DNA from 4 places in the Pseudescherichia sp. L3 genome. Region 1 is predicted to be linked to each of the others. Evidence: predicted binding sites of a transcription regulator. Region 1 holds the regulator's gene; each other region holds the start of a gene.

Region 1 (5,799 bases):
GCATAATGATTATTCCCTGGCAAGAGGTTCCACCCGAGACGCTCTACAGCCTGATTGAGAGCTTTGTCTTGCGCGAAGGCACCGATTATGGTGAACATGAGCGTTCGCTTGAGCAAAAGGTTGCCGACGTAAAGCGTCAGTTGGAGACGGGTGAGGCCGTGCTGGTGTGGTCAGAGCTACACGAGACGGTCAATATTATGCCCCGCAAACAGTTTCGCGAATAACGCTGCGTCAGGCGATCCGCCCTCTTCTGCTGTTTATCAGGGAGTCGTTCGCTATGTCAGCCAAACATCCGGTGATTGCTGTGACAGGTTCCAGCGGGGCAGGAACCACCACCACCAGCCTCGCCTTTCGTAAAATTTTTTCCCAACTCGGGCTACGCGCCGCCGAGGTGGAGGGCGATAGCTTCCACCGCTATACCCGTCCGGAGATGGATATGGCGATCCGCAAGGCGCGCGATGCCGGGCGACATATTAGCTACTTTGGCCCGGACGCCAACGACTTTGGCCTGCTGGAGCAGACCTTTATCGAATATGGTCACAACGGCACCGGGCAGGCGCGCAAGTATCTGCACACCTACGACGAAGCCGTGCCCTGGAACCAGGTGCCGGGTACCTTTACGCCGTGGCAGCCGCTGCCGGCACCCACCGACATTCTTTTTTACGAGGGATTGCACGGCGGCGTGGTGACGCCCCAGCACGACGTGGCGCGCCATGTGGATCTGCTGGTGGGGGTAGTGCCGATTATCAACCTGGAGTGGATCCAGAAGATGATCCGCGACACCAGCGAGCGCGGCCACTCCCGGGAGACGGTGATGGACTCGGTGGTGCGCTCGATGGATGACTATATCAACTTCATTACGCCGCAGTTCTCCCGCACCCACATCAACTTCCAGCGCGTCCCCACGGTCGACACCTCCAACCCCTTTGCGGCCAAAAATATTCCCTCGCTGGACGAGAGCTTTGTGGTGATCCACTTCCGCGATCTGGAGGGGATAGATTACCCCTGGCTGCTGGCGATGCTGCAAGGCTCATTTATCTCCCATATCAACACCCTGGTGGTGCCGGGGGGCAAAATGGGGCTGGCGATGGAGCTAATCATGCTGCCGCTGGTGCAGCGGCTGATGGAAGGCAAGAAGATTGAATAAGATAGTGCCCGGCGGCGCTACGCTAACCGGGCCTTTAACGTTACGCTTCAATCACTTCGTATGAATGGGTGATATTGACCGCTTTCTCCAGCATCAGCGCCACGGAGCAGTACTTCTCTGCCGAGAGATCCACCGCACGGGATACCGCCGCATCCTTCAGCTCTTTGCCGGTAACGATAAAGTGCAGGTTGATGTGGGTGAAGAGACGCGGTGCCTCTTCCCGGCGCTCGGAGGTCAGCTTCACTTCGCAATCGGACACGCTATGACGGCCTTTCTGCAGGATCGACACCACGTCGATGGCGCTGCATCCGCCTGCCGCCATCAGCACCATCTCCATCGGGCTGGGGGCTTTATCCCCGGAGTTGCCGTCCATTAACACCTGATGACCAGAGGCGGATTCGCCAAGGAACGTCAGCCCTTCAACCCATTTTACGCGTGCTTGCATTTTCATCACTCCAGAGTGGCAATTTTCCCGACAGATTACGCGCGCCGAGTAAAACGCGCAACGGAAGGCGACATGCATCAAGCTGAAGCGAGACACCAGGAGACACACGGCAAAAGCTATGCTAAAACAGTCAGGATGCTACGGTAATGTATTGACATTATGCAGGTATGCAGAGGACTTCAACCATTACAGGCCGCATGCCTATATTGACGGCCCCCTTCCCAGGATTCGGGAAGCATATGATTGCAACCCCAGCCGCCGGATCCGTCCCGCGACTGGCGCCAGCTTATAACAGAGGATAACCGCGCATGGTGCTTGGCAAACCACAAACAGACCCGACTCTCGAATGGTTCTTGTCTCATTGCCACATTCATAAGTACCCATCGAAGAGCACGCTGATTCACCAGGGTGAAAAAGCGGAAACGTTGTATTACATCGTCAAAGGCTCAGTGGCAGTGCTCATCAAGGACGAAGAAGGGAAAGAGATGATCCTCTCTTACCTGAACCAGGGAGACTTTATCGGTGAACTGGGCCTGTTTGAAGAGGGCCAGGAGCGCAGCGCATGGGTACGGGCGAAAACCGCCTGTGAAGTGGCCGAAATTTCCTATAAAAAATTCCGTCAGCTTATCCAGGTCAACCCGGATATTCTGATGCGCCTTTCGTCGCAGATGGCTCGCCGCCTGCAGGTCACCTCTGAGAAAGTGGGCAACCTTGCCTTCCTCGACGTGACCGGCCGTATCGCGCAGACCCTGCTGAACCTGGCTAAACAGCCGGACGCCATGACCCATCCGGACGGGATGCAGATCAAAATCACCCGCCAGGAGATCGGTCAGATCGTCGGCTGCTCCCGTGAAACCGTGGGCCGTATTCTGAAGATGCTGGAAGATCAGAACCTGATCTCCGCGCACGGCAAAACCATCGTCGTCTACGGAACACGTTAAGCTTTAAAAACGGCGTATCGCCTCGCGGACGCCGTTTTTGCTCTCCTCCTCATGTGGCGCAGGTTAATCTACCACCCCGAAGTTAACTACGCACTGCGGCAAACGCTGGTGCTGTGTCTTCCCGTGGCCATCGGCCTGGCGCTGGGTCATCTTCAGCATGGTCTACTGTTCTCGCTGGTGCCCGCCTGCTGCAACATTGCCGGTCTCGATACCCCACACAAACGCTTCTTTAAGCGCCTGATTATCGGCGGCTCGCTGTTTGCCGGCTGTAGCCTGGCGGTGCAGCTGCTGCTGGGGGCCAACGTTGCGCTCCCGCTGATCCTCGCCGGGCTGGCAATGCTGCTTGGCGTCACGGCGGAAATCAGTCCTCTACACGCGCGCCTGCTGCCCGCTTCGCTTATCGCCGCTATCTTTACCCTGAGCCTGGCGGGCAATATGCCGATCTGGGAGCCACTGCTCATCTACGCCCTTGGCACGCTCTGGTATGGGGCATTTAACTGGTTTTGGTTCTGGCTGTGGCGCGAGCAGCCCCTGCGCGAATCGTTAAGCCTGCTCTACCGCCAGCTCGCCGACTACTGCGAGGCGAAGTACAGCCTGCTGACGCAGCACGCCGATCCGGAGAAGGCCCTGCCACCGCTGCTGGCGCGTCAGCAAAAGGCGGTGGATCTCATCACCCAGTGCTATCAGCAGCTGCATATGCTCGCTGCCAACCAGCATAACGACTACAAACGTCTGCTGCGGGCGTTTCAGGTGGCGCTGGATCTGCAGGAGCACATCTCGGTAAGCCTGCACCAGCCGGAAGAGGTGCAGAAGCTGGTGGAGCGCAGCCACGCCGAAGCGGTGATCCGCTGGAATGCGCAGGTGGTCGCTGCCCGGCTTCGGGTACTGGCGGACGACATTCTGTATCATCGCTACCCGACCCGTTTCACCATGGAGAAGCAGATTGGCGCGCTGGAGAAGATCGCCCGCCAGCATCCGCAAAACCCGGTTGGGCAGTTCTGTGCCTGGCACTTTAGCCGTATCGCCCGGGTGCTGCGTACCCAGCGTCCGCTCTATAGCCGCGACCTGATGGCCGACCAGCAACGCCGCCAGCCGCTGTGGGAGGCGCTAAAAAGCTACCTGTCGCTGAAATCTCCGGCGCTGCGTAATGCTGCCCGCATCAGCGTCATGCTGAGTATCGCCAGCCTGATGGGCAGCGCCCTGCATCTGCCGAAGCCCTACTGGATCCTGATGACGGTACTGCTGGTCACGCAGAACGGCTACGGCGCTACCCGGGTACGTATTTTACACCGGGCGGCGGGCACGCTGGCAGGGTTAACGGTTGCCGGGGCTACCCTGCACTTCCATGTCCCGGAGGGGTATACGCTGCTGGGCATGCTGTTTATCACGCTGATCAGCTACCTGATTATTCGCAAGAGCTACGGCTGGGCGACGGTGGGGTTCACCATTACGGCGGTGTACTCGATTCAGATCCTGACCCTGAGCGGCGAGAACTTTATTGTCGCCCGGCTGATCGACACCCTGATTGGCTGCCTGATCGCCTTCGGCGGGATGGTCTGGCTCTGGCCGCAGTGGCAGAGCGGTCTGCTGCGCAAAAACGCCCATGATGCCATTGAGAAGGATCAGGATGCGATTCGCCTGATCCTCAGCGACGACCCGCAGCCGACGCCGCTGGCCTACCAGCGCATACGGGTCAACCAGGCGCACAACGCCCTCTTTAACTCGCTCAATCAGGCGATGCAGGAGCCGGGGTTCAATACCCACTATCTGGAAGATATGAAGCTCTGGGTGACCCATAGCCAGTTTATTGTCGAGCATATAAACGCCCTGACGACGCTGGCCCGTGAGCACACCATGCTGACGCCGGATCTGACCCAGCGCTATCTCGAGTCATGCGAAATTGCGCTTCAGCGCTGCCAGCAGCGGCTGGACTATGACGGGGCCGGGGCTTCCGGCGACGCGAATATTCTTGAAGCGCCGGAGACGCTCACCCAGGGTCCAATGAGCCCAATGGAGATGCATCTTCAGCGCATTATCGGGCATCTGAACAGCATGCACACCATCTCGTCGGTGGCATGGCGTCAGCGCCCGCATCATGGCATCTGGCTTAATCGCCGGTGGAGTAAAGATTAAGCCCGAGTGATGTTGGCCACCGCCACAGCAAAGCGCTGCATACCCTCATCAATATCCTGCTCGGTGACCACCAGCGACGGCGCAAAGCGCATCACGTCCGGCCCGGCGTTCAGCACCATCACGCCCTCATCGGCGGCCGCGTAAAGCAGATCGCGGGCGCGCCCCTTGTATTGAGGTTTTAGCTCTGCGCCAATCAACAACCCCATGCCGCGAATATCGCTGAATACGTCAAACTGCTCGTCGATCTGCTGCAAATGCTTCACAAAGCGCTGACGCTTCTCGCTCACGCCTTGCAGCACCTCAGGCGAGCTGATGATGTCAAAAGCCGCGCCCGCTACCGCGCAGGCCAGTGGGTTACCGCCGTAGGTCGAACCGTGAGAGCCCACGTGGAAGGCGCTGGCAATCGCCTCGGTGGTCAGCACCGCGCTAATCGGGAAGCCGCCGCCCAGGGCCTTGGCGCTGGTGAGGATATCCGGCGTCACGCCGTAGTGCATGTAGGCAAAGAGATCGCCGCTGCGCCCCATCCCGCACTGCACCTCATCAAAGACCAGCAGCGCCTGGTGCTGGTCGCACAGCTCACGCAGACCCTGTAAGAATTCTGGCGTTGCGGCAGTCACGCCCCCTTCCCCCTGCACCGGCTCAACCACCACCGCACAGGTGTGATCGTCCATGACCGCTTTCACTGCATGAAGATCGTTGAACGGCACGTGGATGATATCGGCGGGTTTTGGCCCGAAGCCGTCAGAGTACTTCGGCTGGCCGCCAACCGAGACGGTAAACAGCGAGCGTCCGTGGAAGGCATTATGGAAAGCAATGATTTTGGTTTTGTACGGACTGTGGCGCGTAGAGGCGTAGTAGCGCGCCAGCTTAAAAGCGGTTTCGTTGGCCTCGGTGCCGGAGTTCATAAACAGCACGCGTTCGGCAAAGGTGGTATCGATAATCTTGCGCGCCAGGCGCAGCGCCGGCTCGTTGGTAAAGACGTTGCTGGTATGCCACAGGGTTTCGCCCTGGCTCTTCAGCGCCTCTACCAGCGCAGGATGGCAGTGGCCCAGCGCCGTCACGGCAATCCCGCCGGCGAAATCAACATACTCCTTGCCCTGCTGATCCCACACTCGGCTGCCTTTGCCTTTCAC
Region 2 (5,799 bases), on a different contig from region 1:
CACCAGCGCGCCCGCGCCAATGCCGAGGTTAAAGATGCCTGAGAAGAGCGACATCGCCACGTCAGTGGCGTCCGGCGCCAGCGACAGAACCTTCACCTGCATACCGAGGCCGATGATCATAATCGCAATGCCCCAGAATACGCCGAGCACGGCGAGGTACGTTGTGCTGTGCGAGGCGGGGAGCATCAGCACCAGCGAGAGGGTCAGGACAGCAATGGCACCGCTCACCAGCGTCGACGCATGCAGGTTGCCCAGCTTGCCAAACAGGATGCTGCCGATGATCCCTGCGCCGCCAAGAATCAGCAGCAGGACGGTAGCGAAGCTGGCGCTCAGTCCCGCCACGTGCTGCACAAACGGCTCGATATAGCTATAGGCGGTGTAGTGCGCGGTTACCACCACTACCGTCAGCAGGTAGATGCTCATCAGCGCCGGGCGACGAACCAGCTGCGGCAGGCTTTTCAGCGAGCCGGAGTGTTCGCTTGGCAGCTTCGGCAGCAGCTTCGCCAGGCAGAGCAGGGTGATCAGCGCCCCAACGCCAATGATAAAGAAGGTAGTGCGCCAGCCGAAGTACTGCCCGACGATCCGGCCTATCGGCAGCCCGAGCACCATCGCCAGCGCCGTGCCGGTAGCCAGCAGGCTAAGCGCCTGGGCGCGCTTGCCCGGCGGTGCCACGCGAATGGCGAGCGAGGCGGTGATCGACCAGAAAATAGCATGCGCGAAGGCAATGCCAATCCGGCTTACGACCAGCACGGTAAAGTTCCACGCCAGGAAGGAGAGCACGTGGCTGGCAATAAACAGCACAAACAGTACGATCAGCAGCTTGCGCCGCTCTACCTGGCTGGTGAGCAGCATAAACGGCAGCGACAGCAGCGCCACAACCCAGGCATAGATAGTGAGCATAATGCCCACTTCCGGGGTTTGCATGCCGAAGCTATCGGCGATGTCAGAGAGCAGCCCGACAGGAACAAATTCAGTGGTATTGAAGATGAAAGCCGCAACGGCCAACGTCACGACGCGCAGCCACGCAACTTTGCGTGAAACAGTGTTCGTTGTCATAAGGTTATAGTAGTGTTGACGAGGGGAAAAGATGGGGCGATCTTAAAACGTTCACTGGCGAAAACACAACCATTTTGTGATTTAGATCTCATTTTAAACCCGTAGTAAGCACGCGTTTTTCCCTAACCTTGATGGACACCATGAAAAAACGGGAATTTATTACTCAGGATCTGCTTAGCAAGATCTTCCAGACGGCCAGCGAGCCGTTACATAAATTACCCGCCGAGCGCGAACTCGCCGAAGAGTATGGCGTTTCGCGCTACACCGTGCGGGAAGCCTTAAAAAAGCTGGTCAGCATCGGCATTATTCGTATCGTGCAGGGCTCGGGTATTTACGTCAGCGAAAACGCACGCAGCAATCCGCTGGTTTATAACTCCATCACCGAAAAACGCTTTGACCAAATGCGCTATCGCCTGCTCAGCCTGCATAAACGGCTGCCCAGCAAGGAGCAGCAGCAGGTATTTGGCATCGGGGAAAATGAGTGGCTATGGTACTTCTGCCGCCTGCGCTACGTGGACGATCGCTGCACGCAGATTGAAACCTCCAGCCTGCCGCTGGCGCGCTTTCCTGACCTCAATCAGCAGGCAATTGAAAGCTCACTGCAACGTTATGCGATCGGCAAAGGCCTGACGCTGTCCCACTTCCTCACCCACTATCAGGCGGTGGCGGTGGACAAAGCCCAGGCCGCGCTGCTGGGCTGCAAACGCGGCACGCCTGCCATGAAAATAACCAATCGCGGCATACTTTCCGGCAGCGAGGTGTGGATCTTAAGCGAGGTGATCGACATTCATTACGAATGTACCTACGTTACGCCGTTCAATGCCGACAACCTGCGCTTTCGCAGCGGCAGTTAAGGCGTGTGCATCGCCCCGTTGGGCAGGCGGCTTTGCGTCCATTCGTGTGGACGATAGACCAGCGGGAAACGCGCCAGCGCCGCTTCATCAACCTGTATACCCATGCCCGGACGATCGAGCGGATACATATACCCGCCCTCCGCCTGCGGTGCGTTGGGGAACACCGCCAGGGTATTCGCCTGCGGCGGAATGAACTCCTGAATCGCTGCGTTATGCAGGTGAATATTAAGATGGGTATTCACCGCCACGCCGACGGGGGTCATATCCGGCGGCCCATGCCACGCCAGCCGCACGCCAAAGGCCTGGCACAGCACCGCCAGCTTGAGCGCTGGGGTAATGCCGCCGATTTGCGACACATGGCAGCGAATAAAATCGATCTGCCGGTTAACGATCAAATCGTGCCACTCGGCCGGGTTGTTAAACAGCTCGCCCATCGCCAGCGGCACGCTGCTGTGCGCCCGGATCTGCGCTAACCAACCGCTCTGCTGCGGCGACACGATATCTTCCAAAAACCAGGGCTGATAAGGCTCCAGCGCCTTCGCCAGCTGAATCGCCTGCTGCGGAAAAAGCCGCTCATGCACGTCATGTAGAATATGAAAACGGTGGCCGTACTTCTCGCGCAGGGCTTTAAACATAGCGATAGTATTCGCCATGTATTCGTCCTGATCGTAATAGGCGCCCGCCGTGGGTTCGCGTGTAGCATGCAGATCCTGCGGCGTGCCGCCGTAAAAACCGAGCTGGCAGCGAATGTAGCGATAACCTTGTGAGAGCAGAGCGTCTACCTGCGGATAGAGTTCATCCATGCTTTCACCGGCAGCATGACTGTAAACCGCAATCGCGTCCTTCGATTTCCCCCCGAACAGCTGGTAGAGCGGCATGCCCGCCAGCTGGCCTTTGATATCCCACAGCGCCATATCCACGCCCGCGATAGCGTTGTTCATCACCGGACCATTTCGCCAGTAGGCGTTTACCTGCATCATCTGCCACAGATCTTCGATGTGGTTGCCATCGCGCCCCATCAACAGCGGTTTCAGGTACTCATCCACCATGGTTTTGACCGCCAGCGGCCGCTGCTGAAACGTGGCGCAGCCATAACCAACGATACTCTTATCGGTGGTGACTTTGACCAGCACCAGGTTGTGGCGATCGGGGCGGGTGATGAAACATTCAACGTTGGTGATTAAAGTGGGTGTCATGGTCGCTCCTGACGGCTGACTGAAAGCAGATTGCGGGGACTATTATTCCTGCTCTTATTTACCGATTTCCAGCACTTTATTTTGGTCCGTGCAGGGTTGGTAATTGATAAAAAAACCAGACCAATTCTACCTTATTGCTGCTCCCAGCACCTTTCTGTAAGGGTTATGTGAGCATTATCACTTTTTATTGGTCTGTTTATCGCTGCCGCCTTGTCGTAGACTTCTTCAGCATTGAACATGCCGTCACCAAGGCAGATAAGGAGCCAGCAAATGAGTAATCCAGCCATCATCAACGCGCTAATTCAAGGCGTTGGCGGTCGAGAAAATATCAATAAAGTCTGGCACTGCATGACCCGTCTGCGCTTCGATCTGGTGGATGAGGGGAAGATCAATCAACAGGCCGTGACCCAGCTTCCTGGCGTGCTGGGCGCACAGCTGCAAAGCGAGCAGTATCAGGTGATTATCGGCCCGCAGGTGAATCAGTGGTATCAACAGATCGGCGGCGAGGTAACCGCTGAGCCAACCGGCGAAGCGCCTGGCAAAGCCAAAAAAGGCTTAATCTCGCTGTTTATGGACACGGTGTCCGGCGTGTTTGGCCCTATCGTACCGGCTATCGCGGGTGCAGGGATGATCAAAGGCTTGCTGGCCGGTTTCATTGCCATGAATCTGCTGTCAGCAAAAAGCGACACCGTGATGGTGATCGATATGATCGCCAGCGGCGTGTTCTGGTTCCTGCCGTTTTTCCTTGCGGTATCCGCCGCCAAAATGTTTAAAACCAACGAATATTTAGCGGCAGCCGTGGTGGCCTGCCTGATGTATCCCTCCCTGATTGAGGCGGCTAAGCAGCTGTCGAGCGGTGCGCCGGGGGCGGTGCAGGCCTACTGGTTTGCCGGTGTGCTGCCGGTGTCGATATTCAACTACGCCTCCAGCGTCATTCCGGTCATCTTCTCGGTGCTGGCGCTGAGCTATATCCATCGCGCGGTGGATCGCGTCATGCCGGAGGTGCTGAGAACGGTGTTTACGCCGACGCTGACGCTGTTTATCACTGCGCTGGTGGCGTTAGTGGTGATTGGTCCGGTAGGCATCTGGCTGGGCAAAGGCCTGGCGTGGTGTATTCAGGGCCTGTTTGACACCTCATCGGTGCTGGCAGGGTTAATCGTGGGCGCGATCCGTCCGGTGGCGATCCTCACCGGCATGCACCATGCGATGACGCCTATTGCCCTGCAAAACTTCAGCGAACATGGCTACGACATGCTAATGCCGATGATGTGCATGGCAAACATGGCCATTGCCGGGGCGACCTTCGCTATCTGGTTCCAGAATCGTCATCGCGACGATCGCACCGTGACGCTGTCAGCGGCCATCTCCGCGCTGCTGGGCATCACTGAACCGGCGCTGTTTGGCGTACTGACTAAAGAGAAACGTGCGTTTATTGCCGCGACGATTGCCAGCAGCGTGGCGTCGGCGTTTATCGCTTTCTTTGGTGTGCGGCTGTTTGGCTACATTCTTTCCAGCATCTTCAGCCTGCCAGCCTACATCGGCCCGTGGTTCCCGTATGCCATCTCCGGCGTACTGATCTCGCTGGTAATGTCGTTTAGCCTGACGCTGCTGTTGGTGCGTCGTGGTGCGGCAGGCTAACGACAATCGACAACGATTAAGGCAGGCGGGCGATGTTTGCGGCAATGACGCTTGCCGAGTGTTGGAACTTCGCCTGCTCATCCTCAGCCAGCTGCAATTCGATAATCTGCTGGACGCCGTTCTGGGCCAGCACCGCCGGCACGCCGATGGCGATATTGTTCGCGCCATACTCTCCGTCAAGTACGCAGGAGATGGCTAACGCCCGGTGGCTGCCGGTGAAGATATTGCGGCAGATCTCGGCGATAGTCCCGGCAATGCCGTACTCGGTGCAGCCTTTACGGGCGTAGATATCAAAACCCTGACGGCGAACCTGCTCCGCCAGACGCTCACGATCTAACGCTTCACCGGTCTTGCGCCGGTAGACTTCGGCGATGGGTGAACCGTACACCGAAGAGTGAGACCAGACCGGAAACTGAGTATCGCCATGCTCACCAAGGATAAAGGCATCGATACTCTGTGCGCCAATATCCAGCGATTGGGCGAGAGAGCGGCGCAGACGGGTCGTATCCAGCCATACGCCGGTCCCAATCACCTGATTACGCGGCAGGCCAGAGAGTTTCCATACCTGCCAGGTGATAATGTCACACGGGTTGGTGGCGATCAGAAAGATGCCGTTGAAGCCGTTCGCCATCATCTGTGGCACGATCTTTTTGACGATTTTGGCCGTATTGGTCAGTTCGTCCAGCCGGGTCTGGCCGGGCTGGAGCGGCCCGCCGGAGACGGTGATCACCGCGATATCGACATCCGCGCACTCGCTGACGTCACGGGTAGAGATAGCCATCATCCCTGGCATATAGGCTGCTGCATCTGCCAGATCCTGGGCGTGTCCCTCGACGCGATCGCGGTTGAGATCGACCAGAATCAGCTCTTCGGCAATGTTCTGATTGAGCAGGGCGTAGGCAGCCGACGCACCGACGTTGCCGGTACCAATAATCATGACCTTACGGGCTTTGGTATTCATTATTTTTCCGTTAACCGTTAATGGCGACTGCTTAAAAATATCCCTTGCGGGTCAACGACGCAACATCCTGAAACATCTATTGTATTATCCTATG
Region 3 (5,799 bases), on a different contig from region 1:
TGAATCTCTCTGCGGTGGCGGCTCCGGCGGGTACCCTGCCGGTGGTGCTGGGCGCGGGCTGGCCGGGCGTGCTGCTGCACGAGGCGGTAGGTCACGGTCTGGAAGGGGACTTTAACCGTCGCGGCACCTCAGTGTTCAGTGGCCAGATGGGCGAGCTGGTGGCCTCCAAGCTGTGCACCGTGGTTGATGACGGCACCATGATGAACCGCCGTGGCTCAATCTCTATCGATGATGAAGGCACGCCGGGTCAGTACAACGTGCTGATCGAAAACGGTATCCTGAAAGGCTACATGCAGGACAAGCTCAACGCGCGCCTGATGGGCGTGGCACCGACCGGCAACGGCCGTCGTGAATCCTACGCGCATCTGCCGATGCCGCGTATGACCAACACCTATATGCTGGCCGGGAAATCGACTCCGCAGGAGATCATCGAGTCGGTGGAGTACGGGATCTTTGCCCCGAACTTTGGTGGCGGCCAGGTGGATATCACCTCTGGTAAGTTTGTCTTCTCTACCTCGGAAGCCTACCTGATTGAGAACGGCAAGGTGACGACGCCGGTGAAAGGGGCAACCCTGATCGGCTCCGGCATCGAAGCCATGCAGCAGATCTCCATGGTCGGCAACGATCTCAAGCTCGACAGCGGCGTCGGCGTCTGCGGTAAAGAGGGGCAGAGCCTGCCGGTGGGCGTCGGCCAGCCAACGCTGAAGGTAGACAACCTAACCGTCGGCGGCACGGCGTAAGGCCTGCTCGCCTCTTCCTGCCGGTGATAGCCGGCAGGAAATCCCTCACTTCTCTTTTGCGCGTCCGCGCATGGTCTGAAACACCTGCGACACCTCCACAAAGTAGTTTGTCAGCGCATCGATACAGACCTGCACCTTCAGCGGCAGCTTATCCTTCTCGGTATAGAGGGCATACACCGGACGCGGATCCGACTGGTAGCGCGGGAAGAGGATCTCCAGCGTGCCACGGTTGATCTCGTCGATCACCCACATCAGCGGGACGTAGGCCACCCCTGCGCCCACCGTCAGCCAGCGGGTCAGGGTCATGGGATCGTTGGTGACAAAGCGTCCCTGGGGAACGATCTTCGTCGACAGTCCCTCCGGGGCGATCAGCTCAAACTCATTGTCGGGGCGCACGCTATACTCAAGCCAGGAGTGATTAGCGAGATCGGCTGGCTTTTCAGGTACGCCGTACTGCGTCAGATAGCTTTTTGCGGCGCAGACCACCATCGGCATGGCCCCTAGACGCCGGGAGAAGAGACTCGAATCCTGTAGCGCGCCCACGCGGATCACCACGTCCAGCCCATCGGCAATCAGATCCGGGGCAGGGATCCCGGTGACCAGATCCACCGACAGGCCAGGGTAGTCGCGCAGCATCTCGGCGGTCATTTTGGCCAGCACGTTCTGCGCCATGGTAGACGAGCAGCCGATGCGCAGGGTACCGATAGGGGTATTGTTAAAGGCATAGAGCTGTTCATGCACGTCCTGCGCCTCGTGCAGCATCCGACGGCAGCCCTGGTAGTAGATCTTGCCCGCTTCGGTCAGGGCCAGGCTGCGGGTGCTGCGGTTGAGCAGCTTAACCTGCAGCTCGTCTTCCAGTCTGGCGACGATCTGGCTGATGGAGGAGACGCTCATCTGGAGTTGTCGGGCAGCGGCGGTGAACGATCCTAGCTCAACCACTTTGGCGAACACCGACATACGTTTTAATCTTTCCATTGTTCACTCTGGCTTAAAAGTGATTTAGATAACACAATATAGATAACAACATAACAGTTACGGTAAAATACTGTTAGCTAAGTAACAGACACGTCACTCTCGCCCGGCCTCTCCGGCCCTTATTCCTGCGGTGACGTGAATAATAAACCATCGCCTGCACGCTCTCTAATCAAGGTTAACATGAGTCTGTTTCCCGTTATCGTGGTCTTCGGCCTGTCGTTCCCGCCGATATTCTTCGAGCTACTGTTATCGCTGGCCCTCTTTTGGCTGGTGCGCCGCGTGCTGATCCCGACCGGGATCTACGATTTTGTCTGGCATCCAGCGCTGTTTAATACAGCTCTCTACTGCTGCCTGTTCTATTTATTGTCGCGCCTGTTCGTCTGAGGTTGATGTGAAAACGTTTATAAAAAATATCTCTCGTACCGCTATCACCGTGATTCTGGTGATACTGGCTTTCATCGCTATTTTTCGTGCCTGGGTCTACTACACCGAGTCGCCGTGGACGCGCGACGCCCGCTTTAGCGCCGACGTGGTGGCGATTGCCCCTGACGTCGCCGGGCTTATCACCGATGTGAAGGTCCATGATAACCAGCTGGTGCAGAAAGACCAGGTGCTGTTTACCATCGACCAGCCGCGCTACCAGAAAGCGCTGGAGGAGGCCGAGGCGGATGTCGCTTACTACCAGGCGCTGGCTACGGAAAAACGCCGGGAAGCCGGACGGCGTAATAAGCTCGGCATCCAGGCGATGTCCCGGGAAGAGATTGACCAGGCGAATAACGTCCTGCAAACCGTGCTTCACCAGCTGGCAAAAGCCGAAGCCACGCGCGATATGGCGAAGCTGGACCTGGAGCGCACGGTGATCCGCGCCCCGTCCGCCGGTTGGGTAACCAACCTTAACGTCTATACCGGCGAGTTTATCACCCGTGGTTCAACGGCGGTGGCGCTGGTAAAACATGACTCCTTCTACGTGCTGGCCTATATGGAAGAGACCAAGCTGGAGGGCGTGCGTCCCGGCTATCGCACCGAAATTACGCCGCTTGGCAGTAACCAGGTGCTGAAAGGCACGGTGGACAGCATCGCCGCCGGGGTGACCAACGCCAGCAGCAGCCGCGATGCCAAAGGGATGGCGACCATCGACTCTAACCTGGAGTGGGTCCGTCTGGCACAGCGCGTGCCGGTGCGTATCCGCCTCGACAGCCAGCCGGGCAACCTGTGGCCGGCGGGCACCACCGCGACGGTGGTGATCACCGGGGAGAAAGACCGGGACGCCAGCCAGGACTCCTTCTTCCGCAAGCTGGCCCACCGTCTGCGTGAGATGGGCTAAGCACGATGGGTATTTTCTCCATCGCCAACCAGCACGTGCGCTTTGCCATCAAGCTGGCCTGCGCCATTGTGCTGGCGCTGTTTGTTGGCTTCCACTTTAATCTTGAAACGCCGCGCTGGGCGGTGCTGACGGCAGCGATTGTGGCCGCTGGCCCGGCCTTTGCCGCCGGGGGCGAACCCTACTCGGGAGCGATCCGCTACCGGGGCATGCTGCGTATCGTCGGCACCTTTATCGGCTGCGTTGCTGCGCTGGTGATGATCATCGGCATGATCCGCGCCCCGCTGGTGATGCTGATGGTCTGCTGTCTGTGGGCGGGCTTCTGTACCTGGCTCTCCTCGCTGGTGCGGGTTGAGAACTCCTACGCGTGGGGCCTGTCGGGCTACACCGCGCTGATCATCGTCATTACCGTGCAGGCCGAACCGCTGCTGACCCCACAGTTTGCCGTTGAGCGCTGCAGCGAGATCGTCATCGGGATCGTTTGCGCTATCGTGGCCGATCTGCTCTTCTCGCCGCGCTCGGTGAAGCAAGAGATCGACCGTGAGCTGGACAGCCTGCTGTTGGCGCAGTACCAGCTGATGCAGCTCTGCGTGCAGAATGGCGACGGCGATGAGATGGATAAGGCCTGGGGGGCGCTGGTGCGGCGTACCAATGCCCTGGACGGGATGCGTACCAACCTCAATATGGAGTCGTCGCGCTGGACGCGGGCCAACCGCCGTCTGAAGGTGATCAATACCCTGTCGCTGACCCTGATTACCCAGGCGTGTGAGACCTGGCTGATGCAGCAGTCGCGCCCAGAGCTCGTCACCGATACGTTTCGGGAGCTGTTCGCCACGCCGGTAGAGACGGTGCAGGACGTGCATAAGCAGCTCAAGCGGATGCGCCGGGTACTTGCCTGGACCGGCGAGCACGACACGCCCATCACTATCTATAGCTGGGTCGGCGCAGCGACGCGCTTTCTGCTGCTTAAGCGCGGGGTAATTGGCAATACCCGCATCAGCGCGACCGAAGAGGAGGTGCTGCGCGCCGAGGCGGTGGTAAAAGCGGAGTCGGCAGAGCGGCACCATGCGATGGTTAACTTCTGGCGCACCACGCTCTCCTGTATGTTAGGGACCCTGTTCTGGCTCTGGACTGGCTGGACCTCTGGCAGCGGGGCGATGATCATGATTGCGGTGGTCACCTCGCTGGCGATGCGCCTGCCCAACCCGCGCATGGTGGCGATGGACTTTGTCTACGGCACGCTGGCGGCGCTGCCCATCGGGGCGTTCTATTTTCTGGTGGTGATGCCTGCCACCCAGCAAAGCATGCTGTTGCTGTGCATCAGCCTGGCGGTGCTGGCCTTCTTTATCGGCATTGAGGTGCAGAAGCGGCGTCTGGGATCGCTTGGGGCGCTGGCGAGCACCATCAACATCCTCGTGCTGGATAACCCGATGACCTTTGAGTTCAACCGCTTCCTCGACAGTGCGCTGGGGCAGATTGTCGGTTGCGTGCTGGCTCTGCTGGTGATCCTGCTGGTGCGGGATAACTCCCGGGCGCGCACCGGCCGCGTGCTGCTGAACCAGTTTGTTTCGGCGGCGGTCTCGGCGCTGACCACTAACACGGCACGGCGTAGAGAAAACCACCTGCCCGCGCTCTATCAGCAGCTCTTTTTACTGCTGAACAAGTTCCCGGGGGACGTGGGCAAATTCCGTCTGGCGTTGACCATGATTATTGCCCACCAGCGTCTTCGCGATGCGCCGATCCCGGTGAATGCCGATCTCTCTGCTTTCCACCGTCAGCTACGGCGTACGGCAGATAGCGTTATTGCCGCCCGCAGCGACACGACGCGCCGCCGCTACTTCAGCCAGCTGCTGGAGGAGCTGGAGGTCTACCAGGAAAAACTTCGCGACTGGGACGCACCGGAGCAGGTCACCCATCCGGTGAAACGGCTGGTAGATGTGCTCCACAAATACCAGTCTGCGCTGACTACTCGCTAACTGGCGTTTTGCCAAAAGGGTAGGACGGGTATGTGAGTTTGCGGTAATTTCCGTTCACTTCATACATTTTACTCATCTGTAAATTCCGCACACGTGAACGTGCCAGGGTGGCTCGCCGCCACCACCCTGGCGACCCGGGCTCCCGGCAGGGAAAATCGCCGCTTTGCGGTTCCCTCGACTTATCCCTTCCGGCTTTCGGGTCGGGCGTGAGGTAACTTCCCTGTAAGGCACGCCCTCAGCCCGCATCCATGCGGGCTGCCCCGGCCGGAAGTGAATGCCTCGGCGATTTTCAGCCGGACCCAACACCTCGCTTTAATTCCGAGCCTACAGCGATTTCTTTGTTGCTGTGGAGTACGGTCTCACAGCGAGGTGTTGAGTCCCCGCGGGGCCGCGGGGATCGATAAGGGGGCCGCGGTGGCCCTCTTATCCCGTTCACGAATGACGTACGCCATATGTAGTTCCCGGCATGAGGTGAACGGAACAGATTCACTGGGGCCACATACTTCCATTTCCCCAGAGCTTAGCGACGCCAGAGGCGTCGGTTTTTTTGTAGCTATACTTAGCGGAGTCATTCATTCACGGGGATCGGGAGGACGCATGGCGACCCAGGCACTTCAGGACAATGCGCTTTTTCAAACAGGCTATTTTGTAGACGGCGTATGGAAAACGCTGGAGAACACCTTCGACGTGACCAACCCGGCAACGGGCGAGGTGATAGCGAAGGTCGCTAAAGCAGGCAAAAAAGAGACCGAGGAGGCGATTGCTGCCGCCACGCGCGCGTTTCCTG
Region 4 (5,799 bases), on a different contig from region 1:
TACCGCCGGGATTGGCATCACCATCGGCACCATGCAGATAAAAGATTTTCTTGGGCTGCAGATGGCTCAGGTGCCAGAGCACTATTTGCAGAAGGTTGGCGCGCTGGTGATGGCGATGCCTACCCTTAACCTGGGGGATGCCGCCATCGGCGTGGTTACCCTTGGGGTGCTCATTCTCTGGCCGCGCCTCGGGATCCGCCTTCCAGGCCATCTTCCCGCCCTGCTGGCTGGCTGCGCGGTGATGGCGCTGGTTAAGCTGGCTGGCGTTGACGTGGCGACCATCGGATCGCGCTTTCACTATCTGCTGGCCGATGGTACCCAGGGCAGCGGTATTCCGCAGCTTCTGCCCCAGCTGGTGCTGCCGTGGCAGATGCCCGGCTCCTCGTTTACCCTGAGCTGGACCTCGGTGCAGGCGCTGCTGCCCGCCGCATTTTCCATGGCGATGCTTGGGGCAATTGAGTCTCTGCTTTGCGCGGTGGTGCTCGACGGCATGACCGGCACGCGGCACAAAGCCAATAACGAGCTGATCGGTCAGGGTCTGGGCAACCTGATCGCCCCCTTCTTCGGCGGCATTACCGCGACCGCGGCAATTGCCCGCTCGGCGGCCAACGTGCGCGCGGGCGCAACTTCGCCAGTGGCGGCGATTATCCACGCCCTGCTGGTGATCCTCGCCCTGCTGGCGCTCGCCCCCCTGCTCTCATGGCTGCCGCTGTCGGCAATGGCTGCCCTGCTGCTGATGGTAGCCTGGAACATGAGCGAAGCGCATAAGGTCGTTAACCTGCTGCGACGCGCACCGACGGATGACATCATGGTGATGCTGATGTGCATGTCGCTGACGGTGCTGTTTGATATGGTAATCGCTATCAGCGTCGGCATCGTGCTGGCATCGCTGCTCTTTATGCGCCGCATCGCCCGTATGACCCGCCTCGCGCCGGTTAACGTCGAGGTACCCGATGACGTCACCGTGCTGCGGGTCATTGGGCCGCTCTTCTTCGCCGCGGCCGACGGGCTGTTTACCGATCTGGAGTCACGGATTGCTGGCAAGCGAATCGTGGTGCTGAAGTGCGATGCGGTACCGGTGCTGGACGCAGGCGGACTGGATGCATTCCAGCGCTTTGTTAAACGGCTGCCGGAAGGCTGTGAGCTGCGGGTCAGCAACCTGGAGTTTCAGCCCCTGCGCACGATGGCGCGCGCAGGCGTGAAGCCGATTGCCGGGCGGCTGGCGTTCTACCCTGACCGGCAAGCGGCGCTGGCGGACCTGTAATAATTAGAATGCAGCGTATCGGCGCTGCATCATTACCCCAATCGCCTGCTGCAGCCAGGCCAGCACCTCAGGAGTCATCCAGGTCCCCTTCATCAGCAGCGGCTCCTGCTGCATAGCCACGCGGAATTTCTGCTGGGTAGCGGGATGATCCCCGGCGTAGGACTGGAAAAGCACCAGCCAGTTCTGCGCCAGCTGCTGGCCCTGCTCAGACGCAGGATCGCACTCCTCCCGCGTGGCCTGGTGCAGCTTCGCCACCAGCGGTGGCCATTCCATTAGCCGGTCAAAATAGTGCGCACGGGTAAAAGCCATCTCCTGCGGGGTAAGATAACGCTGCCAGATAGCCAGCTTGCTCTCTGCAAAGGCGCGGGTGATGTAGTCGATAATCTGCGGCGTAATGCCCGTCCGCTCGCGCATCTGCGGTTCCACGCTGTGCATCTCATTAAGCCGGGTCAGAAACTCCGGCTTGCCCGCCGTATCCTGCTCCAGTCGATCCATCCAGCGGATCGCCAGATCCATGGCGTTGGCATCGGTCTCGGTAATCTTTTGCGCCATCAGGGTCTGCGCTTCCTTGACCAGCGCCGCCCAGAGGGAGGCCAGTCGTTCGCCTTCGGCAGCGAACGGCAGCTGCTGTAGCTCTTCTTTGGTAAACCAGCGATCGTACATAGTCATTAACTCCAGAGTCTGTAGCCAGGACTCCAGATCCGGTTCGCTCTCATTTTCCAGCCCGGTACGCAGCATGCAAAGCTGGTCGCGTAGCGTATGGATGCTGCGCAGCTGCCTGTCCAGTAGCGCGATTTGTGCATCGAGCAGTTCGGGAAGTGAGAGCGTATCCTGCTCCAGAAAGTCCTTGATTTCGGCAAGCTCCAGCCCTGCTTTTGCCAGCGCCTGGATCATATGCAGGCGCTGTACATCCGCAAGGTTATAGAGCCGGTAGCCTGCCTCGCTTCTGGCGGAAGGCGGCAGCAACCCGGTTTGTTCGTAGTGATGTAACGTGCGAACGGTGATGCCAGCGCGTTTTGCCAGCTCGCCTACCTGAATTAACATTGCTGCTCCTTGTCCTAACCAGTAGCGCTACTCTGGGGCCTTACGTTACGTGAGGGTCAATGGACTCGCAAAAAAAATGTAAAAAAAACGACTCCCGAGAGTCGTTTAGTGTTGGGTAGGTCGGGTAAGCGCAGCGCCACCCGACAAAATTGCTGGTTATCATCAGCTATGCTTATGTTGATCCCGACGGCAGCGCTTGTCGTAGTGGCGCACCCACCAGTACTTGTCGCACACCTGCTCGTGGCCACCGATGCGTGCCCCTGCCAGCCAGAGAATAGCCCCCAGGAAGATGCTAAGAATGGCCCCGTGGGCGAAGTACTGCGGCAGGTTAAGCTGCGGAAGCTGATTTAAGATGGAGTAACCGACGCCAACGACCATCACCACTAACCCTAAACCCATAAGCGCATTACCGAGTCTCGATGCGTTTTTGCGTTTCATATGTCACCTCCGGCGTTGTGGGCTGAACGGGAAACATCCCCAATCCTTATGGATAAAGTATAGGCAGGGCCTCTTTGACAGGGTGCGGGCGGGATCACATTTATAAATATCTTATTCACAGAACTTTACATATAAACCGCTGAACTCAATCAACTTCTAATAGTTGTTTAAAGCAATTATTCCTGTTTTTATCTTTTAGCGGCAGAATTTTGTCAATGCCGGCGCTACCACGTAAACTACGCGCCAAAGAGTGAACTTTTCAGGAAAAGAGACGTGACGATTAAACTGATTGTCGGCCTTGCCAACCCGGGCGCAGAGTATGCGGCTACCCGTCATAACGCCGGGGCCTGGTATGTCGACCTGCTGGCCGAACGCTACCGCGCCCCGCTGCGGGAAGAGCCTAAATTCTTTGGCTTTACTTCACGTATTAACCTGGCGGGCGAAGATGTTCGCCTGCTGGTGCCGACAACCTTTATGAACCTCAGCGGTAAAGCCGTGGCGGCGATGGCAACCTTCTACCGTATCAACCCGGACGAGGTGCTGGTGGCCCACGACGAGCTGGATCTTCCTCCCGGCGTGGCAAAGTTTAAGCTGGGTGGCGGCCACGGCGGTCATAACGGCTTGAAAGATATCATCAGCAAGTTTGGCAATAACCCTAACTTTCACCGCTTACGCGTGGGAATTGGGCATCCGGGGGATAAAAACAAAGTTGTGGGCTTTGTACTGGGCAAACCGCCCGCCTCTGAGCAGAAGCTAATCGATGATGCCGTTGACGAAGCGGTGCGTTGCACCGAGCTGTGGCTGAAAGAGGATCTGGTCAAAGCGACCAATCGACTGCACGCGTTTAAGGCGCAGTAGCCCTGGGCGACGCCATTTTTGCCGCGCAGCGCGTCTGTAACGTGTATAATAGGCTAAGTTATTAACTTTTCAGCAATCTGTTTCATCTAACAGGTTGATTATCAAGATATTAAGGTGATGTAAACCATGGGATTCAAATGCGGTATCGTCGGCTTGCCGAACGTCGGTAAATCTACCCTGTTCAATGCGCTGACCAAGGCGGGCATCGAAGCTGCCAACTTCCCGTTCTGTACTATTGAACCGAATACCGGCGTGGTGCCGATGCCGGATCCGCGCCTCGATCAGCTGGCGGAGATCGTTAAGCCCCAGCGCATTCTGCCGACCACGATGGAGTTCGTTGACATCGCAGGCCTGGTCAAAGGCGCGTCCAAAGGTGAAGGCCTGGGTAACCAGTTCCTGACCAACATCCGTGAAACCGAAGCTATCGGTCACGTAGTGCGCTGCTTTGAGAACGACAACATCATCCACGTAAATAACAAAGTGGATCCCGCTGACGATATCGAGGTGATCAACACCGAGCTGGCGCTTTCCGACCTCGACACCTGCGAGCGCGCCCTGCATCGCGTGCAGAAACGAGCCAAAGGCGGCGATAAAGACGCAAAAGCGGAACAGGCCGCGCTGGAAAAATGCCTGCCGCAGCTGGAAAACGCTGGCATGCTGCGCGCGCTGAAAAACCTGACGGAAGAAGACAAGGCTGCCATTAAGTACTTGAGCTTCCTGACGCTGAAACCGACCATGTACATCGCTAACGTCAACGAAGACGGTTTTGAAAACAATCCGTACCTCGACAAAGTGCGTGAAATTGCTGCCGCAGAAGGTTCAGTTGTAGTTGCCGTCTGCGCCGCCGTGGAGTCTGACATTGCCGAGCTGGACGATGCCGACCGTGATGAATTTATGGCCGAGCTGGGTCTGGAAGAGCCGGGCCTGAACCGCGTTATTCGCGCTGGCTATGAACTGCTGAACCTGCAAACCTACTTCACCGCTGGTGTGAAAGAGGTTCGCGCCTGGACTATCCCGGTGGGCGCAACCGCCCCGCAGGCCGCAGGCAAGATCCACACCGATTTCGAGAAGGGCTTCATCCGTGCCCAGACCATCGCTTTCGAAGACTTTATTACCTATAAAGGCGAACAGGGTGCGAAAGAGGCCGGTAAGATGCGTGCCGAAGGCAAAGACTACATCGTGAAAGATGGCGATGTAATGAACTTCCTGTTCAACGTCTAACCTCTCCTGCTGCAAATAGGAATCCACGCTTCGGCGTGGATTTTTTTTCATCCCTATTAATAACTCCTCTAATAATCAGCCAGATAGTCTCAAGCTGTCTGAATTTTCAAATTTCAGCAACAACCCTGCCCTAAATCAAATTAACAGCGCGTAACTCCATCTTGTCGATTGAAATTTCCTGTCGGAGGTATTTAATGCCAGAGCATTAGAGACCTTCTACTTATCTGCAACATACGTCAGGGACGCGCTACATGTCGGAACTCAATTCATTCGGTCTGCTCAATGAAGGTCAGGTAACGCTTCCTGAAGGCTATCAGGATCGCACCGTCAATATCTTCACGTCCTTTGCTAAGGACGCCCCCTCATTCACCGTTTCCCGCGATAGTCTGGGGCCAAACGAAGCCCTTGCTGCCTACATTGACCGCCAGCTCGCTCAGATGCAGCAGCACCTTAAACAGTGGCAGCAGAGCGCGCGCTGCCCTGCCACCCTGGGCGAGAACCTGTCGCACGGTGAGATTGTTCATGGCAGCTACCAGCGCAGCGGGAGGCAGGTCTGGCAGCAGCAGGCGGTGTTTAATCCGCAAGGAGCACACATCCTTGTGTTCACCATGACCGCAACGGTGGTGCTGACAGAGGCGGACAGTGTCCTGTTCCACTCCTTGCTTAAAAGCTTTCGTCTTCACGCCTGACAACAGGGAGAGTTGTTATGTTTGCAGCCGCACGCGTTGGGGATGACATCGGTCACTCCGCCGCCCTGGCCGGGATGATGGCCGGTACCGTTGTGGGTGGATTTATTGCCGCAGCGGGAGGCCTTGCCGCAGGGGCGCTGTTTATTGCCGGAATGGGCGCGTCCTGCCTGGGCGTGGGCGTGCTGCTTGTCGGACTCAGCGTTGCTGTGGGCTGGCTTACCGGTGAGCTGGCAACGGCGGCAAGGGACTCGCTGGCAGAGGGCGGAGCCGGGAGCATGACGCAGC

What was found. The regulator CRP, encoded in region 1, controls carbon source genes, mostly activating them, when cyclic AMP is high. The targets are predictions, from matches to a motif close to ATGTGANNNNNNTCACAT.
Region 2: NR795_RS05880 (enolase C-terminal domain-like protein) is a predicted target of CRP. The motif match lies at 3,272-3,289, and genes of this name have one in related genera.
Region 3: aaeR (HTH-type transcriptional activator AaeR) is a predicted target of CRP. The motif match lies at 1,733-1,750, and genes of this name have one in related genera.
Region 4: pth (aminoacyl-tRNA hydrolase) is a predicted target of CRP. The motif match lies at 2,829-2,846, and genes of this name have one in related genera.

What each region holds. Positions count from the first base shown of each region.
Region 1 is NZ_JANKYC010000003.1:47,737-53,535, forward strand. Features, by position in the region: gene NR795_RS15570 (hydrolase) at 1-6, shown strand, start outside; gene NR795_RS15575 (YheU family protein) at 6-224, shown strand; gene NR795_RS15580 (phosphoribulokinase) at 278-1,147, shown strand; gene NR795_RS15585 (OsmC family protein) at 1,188-1,592, opposite strand; gene crp (cAMP-activated global transcriptional regulator CRP) at 1,901-2,533, shown strand; gene NR795_RS15595 (YccS/YhfK family putative transporter) at 2,585-4,666, shown strand; gene NR795_RS15600 (aspartate aminotransferase family protein) at 4,663-5,799, opposite strand, start outside.
Region 2 is NZ_JANKYC010000001.1:1,196,547-1,202,345, forward strand. Features, by position in the region: gene NR795_RS05870 (sugar transporter) at 1-1,056, opposite strand, end outside; gene NR795_RS05875 (GntR family transcriptional regulator) at 1,197-1,910, shown strand; gene NR795_RS05880 (enolase C-terminal domain-like protein) at 1,907-3,106, opposite strand; gene NR795_RS05885 (PTS transporter subunit EIIC) at 3,377-4,744, shown strand; gene NR795_RS05890 (L-lactate dehydrogenase) at 4,761-5,705, opposite strand; gene NR795_RS05895 (LysR family transcriptional regulator) at 5,795-5,799, opposite strand, start outside.
Region 3 is NZ_JANKYC010000004.1:37,123-42,921, forward strand. Features, by position in the region: gene tldD (metalloprotease TldD) at 1-740, shown strand, start outside; gene aaeR (HTH-type transcriptional activator AaeR) at 786-1,715, opposite strand; gene aaeX (p-hydroxybenzoic acid efflux pump operon protein AaeX) at 1,896-2,099, shown strand; gene aaeA (p-hydroxybenzoic acid efflux pump subunit AaeA) at 2,107-3,039, shown strand; gene aaeB (p-hydroxybenzoic acid efflux pump subunit AaeB) at 3,045-5,012, shown strand; gene NR795_RS17620 (NAD-dependent succinate-semialdehyde dehydrogenase) at 5,610-5,799, shown strand, end outside.
Region 4 is NZ_JANKYC010000001.1:1,663,670-1,669,468, forward strand. Features, by position in the region: gene dauA (C4-dicarboxylic acid transporter DauA) at 1-1,264, shown strand, start outside; gene NR795_RS08165 (MerR family transcriptional regulator) at 1,268-2,308, opposite strand; gene ychH (stress-induced protein YchH) at 2,471-2,746, opposite strand; gene pth (aminoacyl-tRNA hydrolase) at 3,020-3,604, shown strand; gene ychF (redox-regulated ATPase YchF) at 3,731-4,825, shown strand; gene NR795_RS08185 (DUF1795 domain-containing protein) at 5,077-5,514, shown strand; gene NR795_RS08190 (RHS repeat-associated core domain-containing protein) at 5,532-5,799, shown strand, end outside.